Regions from separate parts of the Bradyrhizobium sp. Cp5.3 genome, predicted to be linked through region 1. Evidence: predicted binding sites of a transcription regulator. Region 1 holds the regulator's gene; each other region holds the start of a gene.
What was found. Region 1 encodes LexA, which represses DNA repair genes until DNA is damaged. Its sites were predicted from a motif close to TGTTCNNNNTGTGTTCNG; they were not measured.

Region 1 (6,204 bases):
GGCACATGCTCGGCAACGTAAGTGATGGCGCCACCATATTCGCCGCCCAGGCACAAGCCCTGGATCATGCGCAGGCCGAAGAGAACGAACGCGGCCGTGAGACCAATCGACTGGTAGGTCGGGATCAACCCGATCGCCCCGGTGCCCAATCCCATTCCGCTGAGCGTGATGAGAAAGGTGTATTTGCGGCCGACCCGGTCACCCATCCATCCGAACAGGAAGGCCCCCAGCGGACGGATGAGAAATCCTGCCGTGAAGAGCGCAATCGTGCTGAGGAGGGCTGCAACCGGGTGGGATTGCTCAAAGAACTTGACCGATAGAACCGCGGCCAGGCTGCCAAAGATATAGAAATCATACCATTCGATGATGTTTCCCACCGAAGCCGCGATGATCACGCGGCGAAAATCGCTCGGTACCTGCATGTGCGACTCCTATGGTTTCAAAACGTCTCCTCGCTTGTTTCAGCGGTCGATCTTCTCGCGGGAAGAGCGTGATGCGCGGCGTCGCAGGCGCCATTTCAAACAGTTGCGTCGGCAACGTCTGACCTCAGGCGCGCCTTGCGCCACCTGAGAAGCTCCGGCGGTCTCAGAACCGCGAGCTTTCCCTGCCTTGCCCATCTGTCGGGGAGGAGGGAACCGTATTGTAGTCCCACAACGGGCCGGTAACTCATGAGACTTTCGGCTCAATCGATGGGACACGAGCGTTCTGCGAGGAAGGTCGCTGGGTCCAATCCTCAGCGACTTCTGGTGAGCCGAGAACGGAAAGGCATCTCAGGCGTTGTGAGGGATCCGGAAAAGGATCCCGCCATGCAGAACATCGCAGAGCATATGGAAGTGATCGGCGCCGACGGCGTCCACATCGGCACGGTCGACCGTGTCGAGGGCAACCGCATCAAGCTGACCAGGAAGGACAGCGGTGAGGGCAGCCACAAGGGTCACCACCACTTCATCGACAAGGGCCTGGTCGCTGACGTCGAGGGCAACAAGGTCCGGCTCTCCGCCAAGGCGGCGGTCGCCGTGACGATGGAAGAGGAAAAGTAGCGCCCGTCTCGCTCGTTCCTGATCTGTACCCTATTCGCTCGCCTGCACGTTCCGGTAGCCTCCGCACCCGTCGCGTATCGTAAGGTGCAGGGAATGGCGGAGCCGGGCCGGCCAGTGCGCTCCCAAGGAGTAGCCGGGACTTGGCCAATTGGCCGCGCCGCACCCGCCGGCGGCCTGGTGCCGGCGGGCCTCGGCCTCTGGTCGTCACTTGCGGACACATTGCAGGCCTGGGTGCGTGCCGAAGCGGGCGCGGGGCGGCTGTTGCCGTGGGTGCCGGTGGCCTTCGGCACCGGCATCGCGCTCTATTTCGCCGCCGACCACGAGCCGGTGCTCTCGGTTGCCGCCACCGTGGCGCTGCTGCTGACAGTCGGCGCCGTTCTGTTGCGGCGGAGCCGGCTGTTTGTCGTGGCGATCATGGTCGCCGCCATAGCGGCCGGCTTTGCCATGGCGACCTGGAAGACCGCGCGCATTGCGCACACCGTGCTGGCAAAGCCCCTCTATTCGGTGTCGCTGACCGGCTTCGTCGAGACCCGTGACATCCGCGAGCGCACCGACCGTTTCGTGCTGCGCGTCACCAGCATGGAGGCGCAGCGCAGCGACGTCGCGCTCGAGCGCGTCCGCCTCTCGGTGCGCAAGGGCACGGCGCCTGAGGTCGGCAGCTTCGTGCAGTTGAAGGCGCGGCTGATGCCGCCGCTCTCGCCGCTGCGCCCCGGCAGCTACGATTTCTCCCGCGACATGTTCTTTCAGGGCATCGGCGCTTCCGGTTTCGTGATGGGCGCGATCGCGACCTCGACGCCGCCCGACAGTGGAGGTTTGCGGCTGCGCTACGCTGCGTTCATGCAAGGCCTGCGTGACGCCATCGATGCGCGCATCCGCGCCACGCTCGATGGCGACAAGCGCGCGATCGCCACGGCGCTGCTCACCGGCCGGCGCGATGCGATCACCTCGCCCGTGAATGACGCCATGTTCATCTCGGGGCTCGGCCATGTGCTCTCGATCTCGGGCTACCACATGGCGGTGGTCGCCGGCGTCGTCTTCTTTGCGGTTCGCGCGCTGCTCGCTTTGATCCCGGGCCTCGCCGTCAGCTTTCCGATCAAGAAATGGTCGGCCGCTGCCGCGCTCGTCGCCGCGGCGTTCTATCTCTTGCTGTCCGGCGCGGAGGTCGCCACGCAAAGATCGTTTTTCATGACCGCAGTGGTGCTGATCGCGGTGATGGTCGATCGCCGTGCCATTACCTTCCGGACGCTTGCAGTGGCTGCCCTGATCGTGCTCGCGGTCGCGCCGGAAGCGCTGGTTCACCCCAGTTTTCAAATGTCGTTCGCGGCAACGCTCGGGCTGGTAGCGCTGGTACAGATCGGCATGCCGAACCTGTTCGCCTCGCCCGATCATTCGACGACGGCGCGCATCGCGCTGTGGGGCGGCCGCGAGCTCGCGATGCTGTTCCTGGCCTCGCTCATCGCGGGGCTTGCGACCACGCCCTATGCCGCCTTCCACTTCCACCGTGTCACGCCGTTCGGCGTGCTCGCAAACCTTGCGGCGATGCCGGTGGTTTCGGCGCTGGTGATGCCGGCCGGGCTGTTGGGATTGGTCGCTGCGCCGTTCGGGCTCGACGGCGTGTTCTGGTGGCTGATGGGTGTCGGCATCGACTGGATGATCGCCGTCACGCAGTGGGTTGCGAACCTCCCGGGCGCGGTCGGCGGCATTGCCGCCTTCGGCAACGCGCCATTGGTCGCGGCGAGCATCGGTATCATCCTGATGGGGCTGCTGCGTACGCCCTTACGCTGGTCCGGTGCCCTCGTGCTGTTCATTGCGATCGTCTGGGCGGTGTCCGTGCGCCAGCCGGATATCCTGATCGCCGGCGACGGGCGTACCATTGCAGTGCGCGCCGGCGACGGTCGCCTGCATCTGATCGCGGCGAACAAGGATGCGTTTCTCGCGAAGGAGTGGCTTGCGGCCGATGCCGATCCACGCAGCGCCGGTGACGCCTCGCTCGGCAGCGGCGTGTCATGCGACGAGGCCGGATGCGTGACCCCGCTCGCCGACGGGCGCCTGATCGCCCTGGCGCTGCGCGCCGACGCGCTGTCCGATGATTGCAGCCGGGCCGCGCTGGTGGTGACGGCACGGCCCGCGCCGCCCGATTGCGCGGCGATGGTGGTCGACCGGGATCGTCTGGCAGGACAGGGCGGGCTGGCGCTCATGCGTCGCGGCGACGGCTTTGCGGTGCAGGCGGTGAGGGCGAGGGGCGCAAACCGCCCCTGGTCGCCGGCCGCCGCCGGCGATGGTTATTATGAATCAAATCTCGCGCCACGGCCGGCCACACCGCGCTCCAGGGACGCAACGCCGTCGGAGGCCGACCTTCAGGCCGAGGACTGAAATCGATCGTGTCAGCCGATCGGCAGGCGTGTCACGGTCGGCTGCGGCCTATCGGCGGCCACTTGCGGCTTGTGCTCACCGACCGGCTGGGTCACCGGCAATTGCAGCACGGTTGCGCGCTGGCATTCGACGAGCTGCGTCACCAGCACATACTTGCCGTCCGGGAATTCGATCGCATCATGATGGCGGTCCGGAATGTGCGGATCGACCTTGCCGAACTTGCCGACGCGGGAGTTGATGGTGCGCGTCCAGATCCAGCGATTGTCGTAGCGGACATTGTCGGCGAAGGCGAGCTCCGTCCCCGGCAGCAGGCAGACCGCGACCGAGAGATCGGCTTCCGAAGCGAAGCCGCGTGTCGAGGTGCCGCGGAAGGTTGTCGTGACGATCGTCTCACCGACCTGGGCGGGACGGGTCGCGACGGCATGCAGACTGTAGTCACACATCGCAAGTGCTCCTCATCAGAGATAGCGACCCGTGCCCCCGGAGGCCCAGGCCTCTATCAGGAAGGCTACGATGATATGCGATGTTGAGGGCAAATCTGCGACTTGTGTGCAGACCTGCCGATCACTTTATCTTTTCCACGTTCATCAAGAGCGTTTGGAACAAAGCGCGCTCCTGTGAATTCTTTTATGCTGCGCTTGTCGACATCATTCCTGGATTCATCGGCGCCGCACTACACGCGGCGGAGATCAGTTGCTCCGCACGACGAGCATCGGCTCACGGCTCCGCCGCATGCGCTCAGTACTTCCGGTACAGACCGATCAGCTTGCCCTGAATTTTCACGCGGTTCGGCGGCAGGATGCGCACCTCATAGGCGGCATTGGCGGGCTCGAGCGCGATCGAGGCGCCGCGGCGGCGAAAGCGCTTCAGCGTCGCTTCCTCGTCGTCGATCAGGGCAACCACGATGTCGCCGGTATCGGCGGTCTCGTTGCGCTGGATCAGCGCCATGTCGCCGTCGAGGATGCCGGCCTCAACCATCGAATCGCCGCGCACTTCGAGCGCGTAGTGCTCGCCCGAGCCGAGCATGTCCGGCGGTACGCTGATGGTGTGGCTGCGGGTCTGCAAGGCCTCGATCGGCGTACCGGCCGCGATGCGGCCCATCACCGGCACTGCGACCGGACGCTCGCCTTCGTCCACCGGTGCACTGGAGCCACGCACCTTGCCGAGATTGCCTTCGATGACGCTGGGCGTGAAGCCGCGCCGGCTTCCGGCGGCAGCCTGGAGCTCCGGTAGCTTGATCACTTCGATGGCGCGGGCGCGATTGGGCAGGCGCCGGATGAAGCCGCGCTCCTCGAGCGCGGTGATCAGGCGATGGATACCGGACTTCGAGCGCAGGTCGAGCGCGTCCTTCATCTCGTCGAAGGAGGGCGGCACGCCGCTTTCCTTCAGACGCTCGCTGATGAACCGCAGAAGCTCGTATTGTTTGCGCGTTAACATCTCGACCAAATCCCCCGGTTGATGTCGTTCGATTCCGAGACGCTGAATTCAGCGGCAAGCCGCTAGATGCTCGAAACAAATCATGAACGGACACTATATGTTCGATATGTGTTCCGCAACTGCTTAATTTACCGTGAACGCGACAAAGTTCGCGGAACACGTGTCGCCGTTGCGTTCAACCGGGCAGCCGCAACACCTCGCAAGGCGCGCCGGCGTCGGCCTTCGGCGCGAATGGCGGCCGCACGAGAAGTACCTGTGCCGCAGCGAGATTCGCAAGCAGCGAGGAGTCCTGATGGTTGACGGGCAGCGCAACCAGCGTGCCGTCGTCGCGCACTTCGAGGCGCGCGCGAAGATAGTCCTCGCGCATGTCGTTGGCACTGAGGTCGCGGCCGAGCACGGCGCGCTCGCGGCGGTGGTGAATCACTGCGCGGCCGGCAAGCGCGCGAATCAGCGGCACCGCGAACAGGAAGCCGCAAACGTAGGATGACACGGGATTGCCGGGCAGGCCGATCACGCGCATCGCGCCGAGATGACCGTGCATCATCGGCTTGCCCGGCCGCATCGCGATCTTCCAGAACGACATCGAGATGCCCTCGGCCTTGAGCGCCTGCTGGACCAGGTCGTGGTCGCCGACCGAGGCGCCGCCGGTCGTCAGCAGGATGTCGGCGCCACTCTCGCGCCCGCGGCGGATACCGGCAGTGGTGGCCTCCAGGGTATCGGCGACGACCCCAAGGTCGATCGTTTCGGCGCCTTCGCTGCGGGCGAGCGCGTGGAGGGCGTAGCCGTTGGAGTAGACGATCTGGCCGGGCCCGGGCGTCGAGCCCGGCATCACCAGCTCATCGCCGGTCGCGAGGATCGCGACCTTCGGACGGCGGCGGATGGGAAGGCGGGGATGGTTCATGCCGGCGGCGAGCGCGAGGTCGCGCTCGGTGAGGCGGGTTCCCTTCCGCAGCAGCACGTCGCCCTCGCGAAAATCGACGCCGGCGGGGCGGATGTGCCGGCCGGCAATGGCGGCCTCCTTGATCGTGACGCGCTTGCCCTCAGCGACCGTATCCTCCTGGATCACGACGGCGTCCGCGCCATCGGGAACGACGCCACCGGTGAAGATCCGCACCGCTTCGCCGGCGCCCACCGTCCCCGCGAACGGCCGGCCCGCGGCGACCTCGCCGATCACGGAGAGCTGCGTGTCGACATTGGCCACATCGCTCGCGCGCACGGCGTAGCCGTCCATCGCCGACATCGCCTGCGGCGGCTGCGTACGCCGGGCCGCAACATCGCGCGCGAGCACGCGATGGAAGGCATCGTCGAGCGCGATCGTTTCCTCGGCCAGAGGCTCTGCACCCGCGAGTACGGC
Region 2 (6,204 bases), on a different contig from region 1:
GTGCCGCTGACGCGGAAGGCCACGACGTCGACCTCACCCGCCAAATTCGAGGCGGCCTCCTCCGGCGAGCTTCAGCGCGCGTCGGGTTAGCGCGAAGCCGCCGTCCTCATTTGCTGCACCGGACGCGGTTCGTCGGCGACTCGTCCCTCCAGCCATGCTTCGGTTTGAGCGAGATCGCGCAACGCCTTTGCATAACGCCTGGCCGCGCGCCGCTCCGCGCCACGCGGCAGGTTGCGCGCCTTGCGCAGCATTTCGGCCGCCGCGTTGCGATAGGCCAGCGAGCGATAAAGAAAGACGACCTTTCCCATGATCACATGTCCCTTTTCCTTCTCCGCGGCATCCTCGCAGGCCCGGCATGAACGTCGGATGAAGCCCGGCGTGACAATTCGTTCATGCGCGGGGAACCCGAAGGTCATCAACCGCGTTTCCATGCTGTTCATGGGGCGGTTCCATGCGTACACAGAAAAAGCCGTCCGGCCTGATCTCCCGCACCGGTATCATCAAGGTGATGACGCATGCGATGATGGGCGCTGCGCTGGGACTGCTCTTCGGCCTGATCCTCACATTGGTGAACCCGGCAGTCGCCACCCTGCTCAATAACGGCGGAAGTCCGGCGATTTTCGTCTTCGTGGTCACGCTGGTGACGACATTTGCGATCGGCGCCGCTTTGACGGGCGCCGTATTCATCCTCGCCGAGGACAAGGAATTTTGAAGCGCGTGCGAGGTCCGCAACGCGCTTTGTTCGGAACTCCTGCCGGGAGACGCGGTTGGCTGCCTGCGTCAATCTAACTCAGGGAGTTCCCGCACATGAAGACGACCAAGCTCGCTCTCGCCATGATGTTGGCAATCGGCGTCGCCGCCGCGCCCTTCGCCGCGCAGGCCAAATCGCATAAAGCGAAACATCAATCATCGACGACGTCATCGCAGACGACGGGAGCCAACACGAAATCCAGCGGACCCGCAAACCCATCGAGCCAAGGCAATGCCGGCCCCGGAACGAACCAAGGCGGCAGCATGAGCAAATAGGCGGTACACGCCTCATGCAAAGGCCTCGCGATCGCGGGGCCTTTCTCGATCTGATATTCGAGCGACACTCGTTTTAGGGCCACATCGTCGGTGCGCGGCACAGCGCATCGCACCCGGCCCGCTTCAAATCCTCGACCGAGCAATCATCCCGTCGCGCGGCTTCGCGCAATCTCGCGGCAACGCGCTCGCGGGTCGCTGTCTCGGACGCGGGAACGTCGGCACAGACTTCATCAAGAACCTTGTGCAGCAAGGCGGTCATGTCGGCATCCGACATCGGCGAACTCCGGCGTGTCGCATTGCGCGCACGCTTTAGCTGCGTCGGATGTCAGTGATGTTAAGCCGGTCGCCGCTCGGGTGCCTTGACGAGCTGCTCGAGTTGCGCCCGCTTGCGCGAGATCAGGAGCTGTGCCGCCGCATGATCCAGGCCCTCGCGCCGCAATTGGCGGATGGCGGAGCCCAGTTCGAGGATCTCGGCGCGCAATTTCAGAATCCGGTACGTATCCGGGTCTTCGTCCACGGCGCGCCTCCGAAAGTCTTTAGCAGCGCGCGATGGGGCGCGCCGGTTTGCCGTCCTTCTTCGCGGGGCGAAGACGCATCCGATCGGCGATATCAGGCAGCACATCGCCGCCGCCCGCCGCCTTCCATTCGCCGATCAAGAGGTTGATCTTCCGCCGCAGTCCCATCTGCTCGAGCGCACGTCCGGTGCAGTCGCGGTCGCGATTGAGGAGGTCGCGAACGGACGCCTCGACGTCGGCCATCTCAAGCCTCAAGGCACTGATTTTGCGTCGAATTTCATTAATTCTGTTGTCCATGGCTTGTTAGAACAAAATAAGAACATATAGTCAAGTCACGATTTCAGGATGGAGCACCGACATGCAACTTCAAGGTAAATACGATGCCAAGGTCTTGCTCGCAGAGCAGATGACGCGCGCGCAAGGGCTCAAGCTGAAGCGGCTGAGCGAAGAAGCCTACCAGCCCGCGCAATATGCGCGCGACCTGTCCTTCACCGAAGCGGCACAGCGCATCCAGGCGCTGGAGGCGGAGATCGAGCTGGCGAATTCCTTCTAGACAGCTTGCCGTCGTCGCCGCCTCGCGCGGGCCTTCGGAACCATGCCTGTCGCGAACGGTTCTCCATCGGCCGACGGAGAACATGCATGGCACGGAAAGCAAAGAAACGGCGCTATTCGCGCAGCTCCGGCAAAGACGTCGAAAGCGAGATGCGGCGCTACAAGAAGGGCACCGCGAAGAGCGGCCGCGGCGGTCGTGGCGGACGCGTGAAGAGCCGCAAGCAGGCAATCGCGATCGGACTGTCGAAGGCACGCAAGAAGGGCAAGAAGGTACCGAAGAAGAAGGCCACGAAGAAGGCGTCGAAGAAGCGAAAGTCATCGAAGAAGAAGCGCTAACGCTACGACGAGATTCGGCAAGGCGCGCAGGCGGGGCGCGCCTTGCCGAAGATCGACAATCACTCAGATCGTGTTCTCAGATCATGCTGCCCGGCATGAAGCAGCGAATCGAGATACCGAAGGCAGTCTTGACCGGCCACACCATGGTGCGGCCGGCAAGGTTTGGTTCGGTGATCACCGCCTCGTCCGGCACCTCGACCCATTGCCCATCGAGCCGCACCCGATAGTGTCCATTGTGCGATTCCCAGTCGGGATCGGCGACGGCGACGCCATCAGCATCCGAGCAACAGGGACCGAGATGGCTGCGCAAGCTGTCGAACCACGGCTTGAGCGGAGAATTGGAGTAGCGGCCGTCGTCACGCCCCAGGGCGCTTCGGCTGTAGAGCACGAACGGCACCACGAGCAGCGCGCTTCTCCGCGAGAGCTTCAATCGATCCATGTCGGCACCGATCAAATGCGAACTCCCGGCCACCGGCCGGGTGGTTGAAGTTCCACTCTTGCAACCGTCGCGGCAGCGCCATTGCCGCCGGGACGCAACTCCCACAAGACTGCCGCGTGAACGCGGCTTTTTCAGACAAACCCGTCACTATTGCTGCCGTTAACGAGAATGTTATCGGCCTCCTTAGTGTATGTCGCAGCGGAGCGTGAAAAAGGCGGCCCGCTGGCCGCCTTTTTGATTTGCGATCGAAGGCGTCCGGGCTCAGGCGAGCGGCACGGCGACGAACCGAGTGGCGTCGGCGCTCTTCACCTGCAGCAGCACGCTGCGCTTGCCGGACGATTTCGCCTGCATCAGCTCCGAGCGGACGTCGCCAGCATTGGTGACCGCCTTGCCGCCGACATTGAGAATGACGTCGCCGGTCTGGATACCGCGCTGCGCAGCCGGACCCTGCGGGTCGACCTCGGTGACGACGACGCCCTTCTGGCCCGCACCCTGCACGTCGCCGGCCGGCGCCAGGCTGAGACCGAGGCGCGGCGTGCCGGCGTCCGGCTGCACCTTGCCCTCGGTGGCCTTGGCCTGCCGCTCATTCGGCAGCTCGCCGAGCGCGACAGTCACCGTCTTGCTCTCACCCTTGTGCCAGACGTCGAGCTTCACCGAGCTGCCCGGCGCCATCGTGCCGATAGTGCGGGCGAGGTCGCGGGAGTCCTTGACCGCAGTGCCGTTGACGGCGGTGATGACGTCGCCCGCCTCGATGCCCGCCTTCGCCGCGGGGCTGCCGTCCTGCGGATTGTCGACGATCGCACCCCTCGCCTCCTTCAGGCCGAGGCTGTCGGCGATATCAGCGTTTACCGGCTGGACCTGCACGCCGAGCCAGCCACGGGTGACCGAGCCCTTGTCCTTCAGCTGGGCAACAACGAGCTTTGCTGTCGCCGCCGGAATGTCGAAACCGATGCCGACCGAGCCGCCGGAGGGCGAGAAGATCGCGGTGTTCACGCCGATCACGTTGCCGTTCATGTCGAACGCCGGACCGCCGGAATTGCCCTTGTTGATCGGCGCGTCGATCTGAATGTAGTCGTCATAGGGACCGTTGCCGATGTCGCGGCCGCTGGCCGAGACGATGCCGGCGGTCACGGTGCCACCGAGGCCGAAGGGATTGCCGACCGCGACCACCCAGTCGCCGATCCGCGGCTTCTGGTCGGAGAATTTGACGAACGCAAAGTCCTTCTTGCCTTCAACCTTGATCAGCGCCAGGTCGGTCTTCGGATCGGTGCCGACCACCTTCGCGGTGTAGATCGTGCCGTCATCCGTCGTCACTTGCACGGATTGGGCATGGTCGACGACGTGGTTGTTGGTCACCGCGTAACCGTCAGCCGAAATGAAGAAGCCGGAGCCCTCGCCCGTAACCATCTGGTGGCGCTGGCGGGGCATACCGTTCATGCCATTGGGCATGTCATTGGGAGAGCGGAAGCCGAACTGCCGCGAGAACTGCTCGAACGGCGAATCCTCGTCGGAATCCATCCGATTCTGCTGCAGCATCGCACTCTTGTCGCTGTCCTGGTCAATCTTCACCCGCACCGAGATCACGGCGGGTTTCACCTTGGACACGAGATCGGCGAAGCCGGGCGGCGTCGCGGTCGTTTCAGCGGCCTGCGCCGGGGCAATGAGAGAAGCCTGGAAGGGAGACGTGCCCGGAGCCGTCGCCAGCACGGCGAGGCCGAGCGCGCCCACGGTGCCAAGCAGCGCGAGCCGGCGTGGCCGGAGAATGGTATGGGGTTTAGTGCCGGAATTGACGGGATCGTTCATGTCGAAATGTCCATGTTGGAAGGTGTCGCCTTGCATCCAACATGGGCGCCGCAACCTTACGACGTCCCGTCCACGCGATTAAATCTTGGCAAAGAATGTGCGGCCGGGGCCGCGGCCGAAATTGCGCGACTCGGTTCGAGATCGGCTCAGTGTGAGCGGTGGTCAGCAAACACCTGCGAGCGGAGCAGCGCAATACCTACGCCGCGCCGGAGACCATGACAGTCCCGGGGAGTGACGTCGTTTTGACGAAAGCAGTGTCCGACTTCATCAGGCCGCAGCCGGAGTTTCCCATTTCGGAGCGGCCGGAGCCTCGTCTGCGGCTTTCGCGTTGCACGCGTCGAAATGAGCTTTCAGCTCGATTTCAGCGAGATGTTCGAAATGCTCGGCCTGACCAAGGAGCTCCCAGGTCTGGAGCGGTCGATAGGCCGCCTGTTGACGACAGAGGGATGCAAGTGCCCGGTAGCGACGTACGTTCTCCATGAGACCCTCCCTCGCGTTCAACTCGGCTTATTGCCTTGATTTGCGTCAGGCCGATGGCGGTTATGCAAAAGATTTTCTGCGGGCCAACTTGCCATCCCGCTCGCCTAACTTGGGTTAATTTCTAGGAAACGCGAGTGGTTCCTGAGCCCGTGGGAACCGACTGCTCGCAGGCTACACGTAGAGACGACGCCCGACATTGACGCCGATCAAATCGAGATCACGCTCGATGAGTTCCGGCCGGCCGATGAGATAGCCCTGCATCTCCTCGCAGGCTTCGCCCGCGAGGAACGCGCGGCGGCGCCACGGCGTATTCGCCGCATGAACCACCCGTTAGTCTACCGGAGTGCCGTCTCGACGGCACGCGCCGGAGGCGCCGAATTTTGTTGCAGGTTGGGAACCCGGCCGGCTTCCGCGGCGAGGCGAATAGCCCCGATGTTGCGGGCATAGTCGGCGCTGTCGTTGCCGCGAAACACCGCCGATCCCGCAACCAGCGTATCGGCGCCCGCAGCGGCAACGGCCGCCGCGTTATCGCGCGTGATGCCGCCATCCACCTCGAGCCGGATCGGCCGACCGCCGATCATGCTGCGAATTCGCCTGATCTTCCCGATCTGGGAATCGAGGAACGATTGCCCGCCGAAGCCGGGATTGACCGTCATCACCAGGATGAGATCGACGCGATCGAGCACATGTTCGATTGCAGTTTCCGGCGTCGCGGGGCACAGGCTGACACCGGCCTTCTTGCCGAGCGCGCCGATCGCCTGCAATGAGCGATCAAGATGCGGACCGGCCTCGGCATGGACCGTGATGATGTCGGCGCCGGCCTTGGCGAAGGCCTCGATATAGGGATCCACCGGCGCAATCATGAGATGGACGTCGAATGTCTTCCGGGTGATGGGCCGGATCGCCTTGATGATGTCAGCGCCGAAGCTGATGTTGGGCACGAAATGCCCGTCCATTACGTCGCAATGGATCCAGTCGGCACCGGCCGCGTCGATTGCGGCGATCTCTTCGCCGAGCTTTGCGAAATTGGCGGCCAGGATTGACGGCGCAATC
Region 3 (6,204 bases), on a different contig from region 1:
TGAAGTCGACGTATTTGGTGAGATATTGCTTGGGATCGGTGCCCGGGATCTCCCGATAGGTCTCGTCCATGAGCTGGTCGAGCGTGATCTCGCCGCGGTCGATCGCGGCCTCGAACTCGGCCGAGATCCGCTTCGCGGTGTCGACGACGGCGCGGATCAGCGGCGCGTCAGACGTCTCCACGCCGCTGTCGGCGATCAGCGCGATCAGGCCTTCGGAGACGTCGAGCAGCTTGGCCACCCGCTCGTCGGCGTATTTGAGGTCGCGGGAGGAGAGGTCGACGCCCTTGGCGAGTTCGTTGAGCTCGCTGATGACCGTATCGCAATGGCCGAGATTGGAGGTCGCGGCGCGCGTGACGCTGCCGATCTCCGCTTCGACCGACGCAAAGCCCTGCTGCACGCGAGTGATGATGCCGGAGATCTGCTGGGCGCCTTCGCCGGCGGTCTTCGCGCGCTGCGAGGCGTCGCTGCTCTCGCCGATCAGGCCTTCGATCTGGCCGTCGAGATCGCGGACGGTGTCGGAGATCTGATGCGTGGCCTGGCGGGTCGCCTCCGCAAGGTTCTTCACTTCGCTTGCGACGACCGCGAAGCCGCGGCCGGCGTTGCCCGCGCGTGCCGCTTCGATGGTGGCGTTGAGCGCCAGCAGGTTGGTCTGCTTTGCGATCGCCTCGATCGAGCCGGAGACTTTCGCGACCTGTGCCAGTGCCGAGCCGACTGCGCTGAGCCGTGCCTCGATCCGCCCCACCGCCGCAACGAGTTCCGAGATGTGGCTGACCGCGGTCTCGACCGCATGACGCGACTGGGAGATCTCGCCGACGGCTGCGGATGTGGTCGATTGCACCGCCTGTGACGCATTGGCGATGTCGTGATTGGCCGAGACCATCGTCTCGGCCGTCTTCTGCAGATGGTGAAACCGTTCCGACTGGCTCGAAACGCGGCTTGCAACCTCCTGGACGTTGCCGGCGATATCGGCAAGTTCCACGCCGAGACCGCCGATGCGGTCGGCGAGCTGGTCAATCAGACGTTCGGCCAGCGTCCGGTTGGAGCCGGTGTCCAGTACTGCAAGTTGTGCAACGGACATGTTCGCGAGTTCTCCAGTCAGAGCCGTTCGCCGGCCCGCGCGGCATTCCCATTCCAAGTTTAAAAGGTGATTCGCGCGTCGGCGTCTTGCCTGAGGGTGCACCAAGGGCGCGAATTGTCATCGCTCCCTGATTTTTTTGTTGGAGCATGATCTTTCGGAAGACCGCACTTCTACGGATCGTGCTCTAGAGTTTGTAGGCCGTCCTGAATCCGCCCCAGTGCCGGCCCTGCACGCGGATCGGGACATCGATCTCGCGCATCATCACCGTATTCCCGTTCCCCATGTCGCGCGCATAGCTCTGAATAAGATACGAGCGCAGGTTGCGCGCGGCGGCGAGCCCGGCCGGATCGTTGAAGATGCGCCGGTTGCGACTGTTGGCTGTGTTCCAGGCGACATCGCCCGGTCGCTGCGGGTGCGAATAGATCTTGTTGTGCACCGGCAGGAAGCCGTTGCGGTCGACCATGGCGCAGAACGCCATGCGCGGCTCCTTTGCCAGAAAGGCTTCCTGGAACGGCGGCAGTGCCCGGTCGGCCCAGTCCAGATATTTCGTGCGGTATTGTTGCGGATTGGTGCCGGCAATCTCCGCATAATCGGTGTCGAAGAGGTCATCGATCTTGACGTCACCGCGCGCGACCGCCTGCTCGAAGATCTTCGTCAGCGCGCTACCCGCTTCCATGGCACGGGTGACGAACTCGGTGTTCTCCTCGTGGATCGACCACATCCGGTCTTCGATCTTCTCGGCTAGCTCCGCATTAGGACCGACGAATTGCGCGCGGGCGCCGGCCTTGGATTGCTCAATCACGCGCAGGCGGCAGGCGCCGACGCCTTCGAGCGCGCCCTCGATCACCGCGTGCAGCGCAAGCCGTGCCGCGTCCGCGCCGCCGATCAGCACCGCATCCATCGCGATCTCGTAGACCGGCATCACGCCGCGCGCGCTTTCGAATTTGAGGTGGCAGGGAAGCCGCTCGGTCTTGCGGCGATCGTCATGCTCACTCTGGCTGAGCAGGACCGCGCAGCGCGACTTCAGCTTCTGTGCGAACGTGGTGACGGCCTTGCCGGCGCTGGCGACGCTCTCGCCATGGGTCTCGGCGGCCTTGGTCGCGGCGTCGATCTCGGCCGCGCTCTCGCCGACCGAGACGATGAATTGCGACGCGCTGGCGGCGTTGCCGGAGACCTCGCTGGTGGTCGCGTTCTGCTCCGCGACCGCGCCGTCGACGGTCTCGAACACCGGACGGATCGCCTCGATCGCCTGCGAGATGCGGTGCACCGCATCCGCTGAGCTGGCCGCGTCCTTCTGCAGCGCGTCGATCTTCTTCGTGATCTCTTCCGTCGCACTCTGGGTCTGCACCGCCAGCGCCTTGACCTCGGTGGCGACGACTGCAAAGCCTTTCCCCGCCGCGCCGGCGCGTGCAGCCTCGATCGTCGAGTTGAGCGCGAGCAGCGTCGTCTGCCTCGCGATCTGCGCGATCAGGTTGACGACATTGCCGATCGCGGCCGAGGACTCGCGCAGGCGGTCGACATTGGCGCGGGCCTCCTGCGCCGCCGCGCTGGCCTCGTCGGCGAGCTTTCCGGCGGCGCGGACCTGCGCGCCGATTCCCTGCGCGGATTGGGTGAACTTGTCGGCGGCCTCGGCGAAGGTGGATGCGGTCGACTGGGCGGCGTTGGTGCGTCCGGTCAGCGCATCGGTGCGCGCGCGGATGGTGGCAAGCGTCGCGGCGGTAGCCTCCGCACCGCCGGCGACCGAATTGGCGGCACGTTCGAGCTGGCGAATCATGGCGCCGAGCTCGAGTTCCAGCAGCTCCAGGATTTCGCGGGCCGAATCGCCCTCGGCGGCCTGGGACGTTTCTTGGGGCGGCTCGGAACGCGCAGCTAACGCCTCGGCCTGCGGGGCTGCCACAGGCGCGGACATATCCGGCTCACGCTTGCGAAATAATGCGAACGCCATCAGGTCACTCTTGTCGGTGGACGAGCGGACGCTATTTTCGCAAGCCGAAATGAAGTCAGGGTTAACAATGCCTCACCGTAAGGCACGTGCCCTTACGATGTTACCTTTAATCTGAGAGAACCCTTTCATTCCGGTGGGTTGGCGGCCTATAAGGCCGCGCTTTCCCCCTGATTGGCGGACGACGCAAGAGACCATTCGAAGAGACCAGCATGGCCGGACATTCCCAATTCAAGAACATCATGCACCGCAAGGGGCGGCAGGATGCCCAGAAGTCGAAGCTCTTCGGCAAGCTGGCGCGGGAAATCACCGTCGCGGCCAAGCTGGGCACGCCCGACCCCAACATGAACCCGCGCCTGCGCGCCGCCGTGATCGCCGCGCGCCAGGAGAACATGCCGAAGGACAATATCGAGCGCGCCATCAAGAAGGCACTCGGCAGCGACGGCGAGAACTATGACGAGATCCGCTACGAGGGGTATGGCCCCGGTGGCGTCGCCGTCATCGTCGAGGCGCTGACCGACAACCGCAACCGCGCGGCCTCCGACATCCGCTCCTTCTTCACCAAGTCGGGCGGCAATCTCGGCGAAACCGGCTCGGTCTCCTTCATGTTCGACCGCACCGGCATCATCGAATATGACCGCAGCGTTGCCTCCGACGACGCGGTGCTCGACGCCGCGATCGAGGCCGGCGCCGACGACGTGATCTCGAGCGAGAGCGGCCACGAGATCTACGCCTCGACCGAGAGCTACCGCGACGTCGCCAAGGCGCTGGAAGCCAAGTTCGGCGAGCCGCGCAAGGCCGCGCTGATCTGGAAGCCGCAGAACACGGTCTCGGTCGATGACGAGACCGGCGAGAAACTGCTCAAGCTGATGGACCTGCTCAACGAGCATGACGACGTCCAGAACGTCTACGCCAATTTCGAGGTGTCGGACGCGCTGATGGCGAAGATGGGCGGCTGAGCCTCATTCTCCCTGTCGTCGCCCGGTCTTGACCGGGCGACCCAGTATTCCAGAGACGCCAGCGAGATACGGAGAAGCCGCGGCGTACTGGATACGCCGCCTTCGCGGGGTATGACGCCGTGGCGGGCAGCGCAGGGCACTCAACCACGAGAGACCATACTTCCCCTGTTACTTCCGTTCTGTTTCTGTTTCCCCCGCAGCAGTCAGCCGCTATCACTGGCCGATGACCGCGCTCCCGATTCGCCAGCCCGTCCGTATCATCGGCATCGACCCTGGCCTCCGCCGCACCGGCTGGGGCGTGATCGAGGCAGAGGGCAATCGTCTCATCTACGTCGCCTGTGGCTCGGTGGAACCGCCGGACGATTTGCCGCTGTCGAGCCGGCTGCTCGCGATCCATGAGGGGCTCGCGGCGGTCCTGTCCGATCACAAGCCGATGGAAGCCGCCGTCGAGCAGACTTTTGTGAACAAGGACGGCGTTGCGACGCTGAAACTCGGCCAGGCCCGCGGCGTCGCCATGCTGGCGCCCGCGATGTTCGGTATCACCGTCGCCGAATACGCGCCGAACCAGGTCAAGAAGACGGTGGTCGGCGCCGGTCACGCCGACAAGCACCAGATCGCGATAATGTTGAAGATATTGCTGCCGAAAGCCGAGCCGCCGTCCGCGGATGCCGCCGACGCGCTCGCCATCGCCATCACCCACGCCCATCACCGCCAGAGCACGGCGCTAAGGCTGAAGGTGGCGGGGCTATGATCGGCAAGCTCAAGGGTCTGATCGATTCCTACGGCGAGGATTTCGTCATCCTCGACGTCGGCGGTGTCGGCTATCAGGTGCATTGCTCGACGCGCACGCTGCAGCATTTGCCGTCACCGGGCGAGGCCGCCGTGCTGTCGATCGAGACCTATGTCCGCGAGGACCAGATCAAATTGTTCGGCTTCCGCACCGACCAGGAGCGCGAATGGTTCCGCCTGCTCCAGACCGTGCAGGGCGTCGGCGCCAAGGTCGCGCTCGCGGTGCTCGGCACGCTGCCGCCTTCCGATCTCGCCAACGCCATTGCGCTGCGCGACAAGGCCGCGGTGTCGCGCACGCCGGGCGTCGGCCCCAAGGTCGCCGAGCGCATCGTCACCGAATTGAAGGACAAGGCGCCGGCCTTTGCCAATGTCGATCCGCACGTCGTGCATCTCGCCGGCGCCGTCGACGACCAGCGCGCGCCGCGCCCGGTGGCGGACGCGATCTCCGCGCTGGTCAATCTCGGCTACGGCCAGCCGCAGGCTGCCGCTGCCATCGCAACGGCCTCGCGCAGCGCCGGTGAGCATGCCGAGACGGCGCAGCTCATTCGCCTCGGCTTGAAGGAGCTCGCGAAGTGAGCGACCCCAAGGCGTCCCGCATGGTCTCGTCCGAACGCCGCAGTGACGATGTCGGCGACACCGCACTGCGCCCGCAGTCGCTGTCCGACTTCGTCGGCCAGCAGCAGGCGCGCAAGAACCTCTCGATCTTCATCGAGGCGGCGCGCAAGCGCGGCGAGGCACTGGACCATGTGCTGTTTGTCGGTCCCCCTGGTCTCGGCAAGACCACGCTGGCGCAGATCGTGGCGAAGGAGCTCGGCGTCGGCTTTCGCGCCACATCAGGCCCCGTGATCGCCAAGGCCGGCGATCTCGCGGCGCTGCTGACCAATCTCGAAGAGCGCGACGTGCTCTTCATCGATGAAATTCATCGGTTGAGTCCCGCAGTGGAAGAAGTGCTCTATCCCGCGATGGAGGATTTTCAGCTCGACCTGATCATCGGCGAGGGCCCCGCGGCGCGCTCGGTCAAGATCGAGCTCTCGAAGTTCACGCTCGTCGGCGCCACCACGCGCGCTGGCCTTCTGACAAATCCCTTGCGCGACCGCTTCGGCATTCCGGTGCGGCTCAATTTCTATACGATCGAGGAATTGGAAAGCATCGTCACCCGCGGCGCGCGCGTGCTCAATGTCGGCATGAGCGCGGACGGCGCCAACGAGATCGCGCGCCGCGCCCGCGGCACGCCGCGCATCGCCGGCCGCCTCTTGCGCCGCGTGCGCGATTTCGCCTCGGCGGCGAATGCCGACGAGATCGACCGCAAGATCGCCGACCATGCGCTCAGCGCGCTCGAGGTTGACGCTGCAGGCCTGGACGCCATGGATCGCCGCTACCTCACGACCATCGCGCTGAACTATGGCGGCGGTCCGGTCGGCGTCGAGACGATGGCG

Region 2: K289_RS0123185 (DUF3072 domain-containing protein) is a predicted target of LexA. The motif match lies at 1,846-1,863, and genes of this name have one in related genera.
Region 3: ruvC (crossover junction endodeoxyribonuclease RuvC) is a predicted target of LexA. The motif match lies at 4,155-4,172, and genes of this name have one in related genera.

What each region holds. Positions count from the first base shown of each region.
Region 1 is NZ_AUFA01000003.1:200,003-206,206, forward strand. It holds gene K289_RS0106245 (MFS transporter) at 1-422, opposite strand, end outside; gene K289_RS0106250 (DUF2171 domain-containing protein) at 807-1,040, shown strand; gene K289_RS0106255 (ComEC/Rec2 family competence protein) at 1,134-3,413, shown strand; gene K289_RS51420 (hypothetical protein) at 3,425-3,856, opposite strand; gene lexA (transcriptional repressor LexA) at 4,152-4,850, opposite strand; gene glp (gephyrin-like molybdotransferase Glp) at 5,026-6,204, opposite strand, start outside.
Region 2 is NZ_AUFA01000018.1:22,986-29,189, forward strand. It holds gene K289_RS0123150 (HWE histidine kinase domain-containing protein) at 1-90, shown strand, start outside; gene K289_RS52400 (hypothetical protein) at 87-440, opposite strand; gene K289_RS0123160 (hypothetical protein) at 452-712, shown strand; gene K289_RS0123165 (hypothetical protein) at 808-1,026, shown strand; gene K289_RS0123170 (hypothetical protein) at 1,100-1,300, opposite strand; gene K289_RS0123175 (hypothetical protein) at 1,361-1,543, opposite strand; gene K289_RS0123180 (hypothetical protein) at 1,563-1,784, opposite strand; gene K289_RS0123185 (DUF3072 domain-containing protein) at 1,900-2,094, shown strand; gene K289_RS44925 (DUF6496 domain-containing protein) at 2,181-2,429, shown strand; gene K289_RS0123195 (hypothetical protein) at 2,506-2,883, opposite strand; gene K289_RS0123200 (Do family serine endopeptidase) at 3,130-4,671, opposite strand; gene K289_RS48870 (hypothetical protein) at 4,939-5,151, opposite strand; gene K289_RS50645 (hypothetical protein) at 5,323-5,478, opposite strand; gene rpe (ribulose-phosphate 3-epimerase) at 5,487-6,204, opposite strand, start outside.
Region 3 is NZ_AUFA01000019.1:20,968-27,171, reverse strand. It holds gene K289_RS0123955 (methyl-accepting chemotaxis protein) at 1-1,078, opposite strand, end outside; gene K289_RS0123950 (methyl-accepting chemotaxis protein) at 1,263-3,023, opposite strand; gene K289_RS0123945 (YebC/PmpR family DNA-binding transcriptional regulator) at 3,233-3,979, shown strand; gene ruvC (crossover junction endodeoxyribonuclease RuvC) at 4,203-4,730, shown strand; gene ruvA (Holliday junction branch migration protein RuvA) at 4,727-5,344, shown strand; gene ruvB (Holliday junction branch migration DNA helicase RuvB) at 5,365-6,204, shown strand, end outside.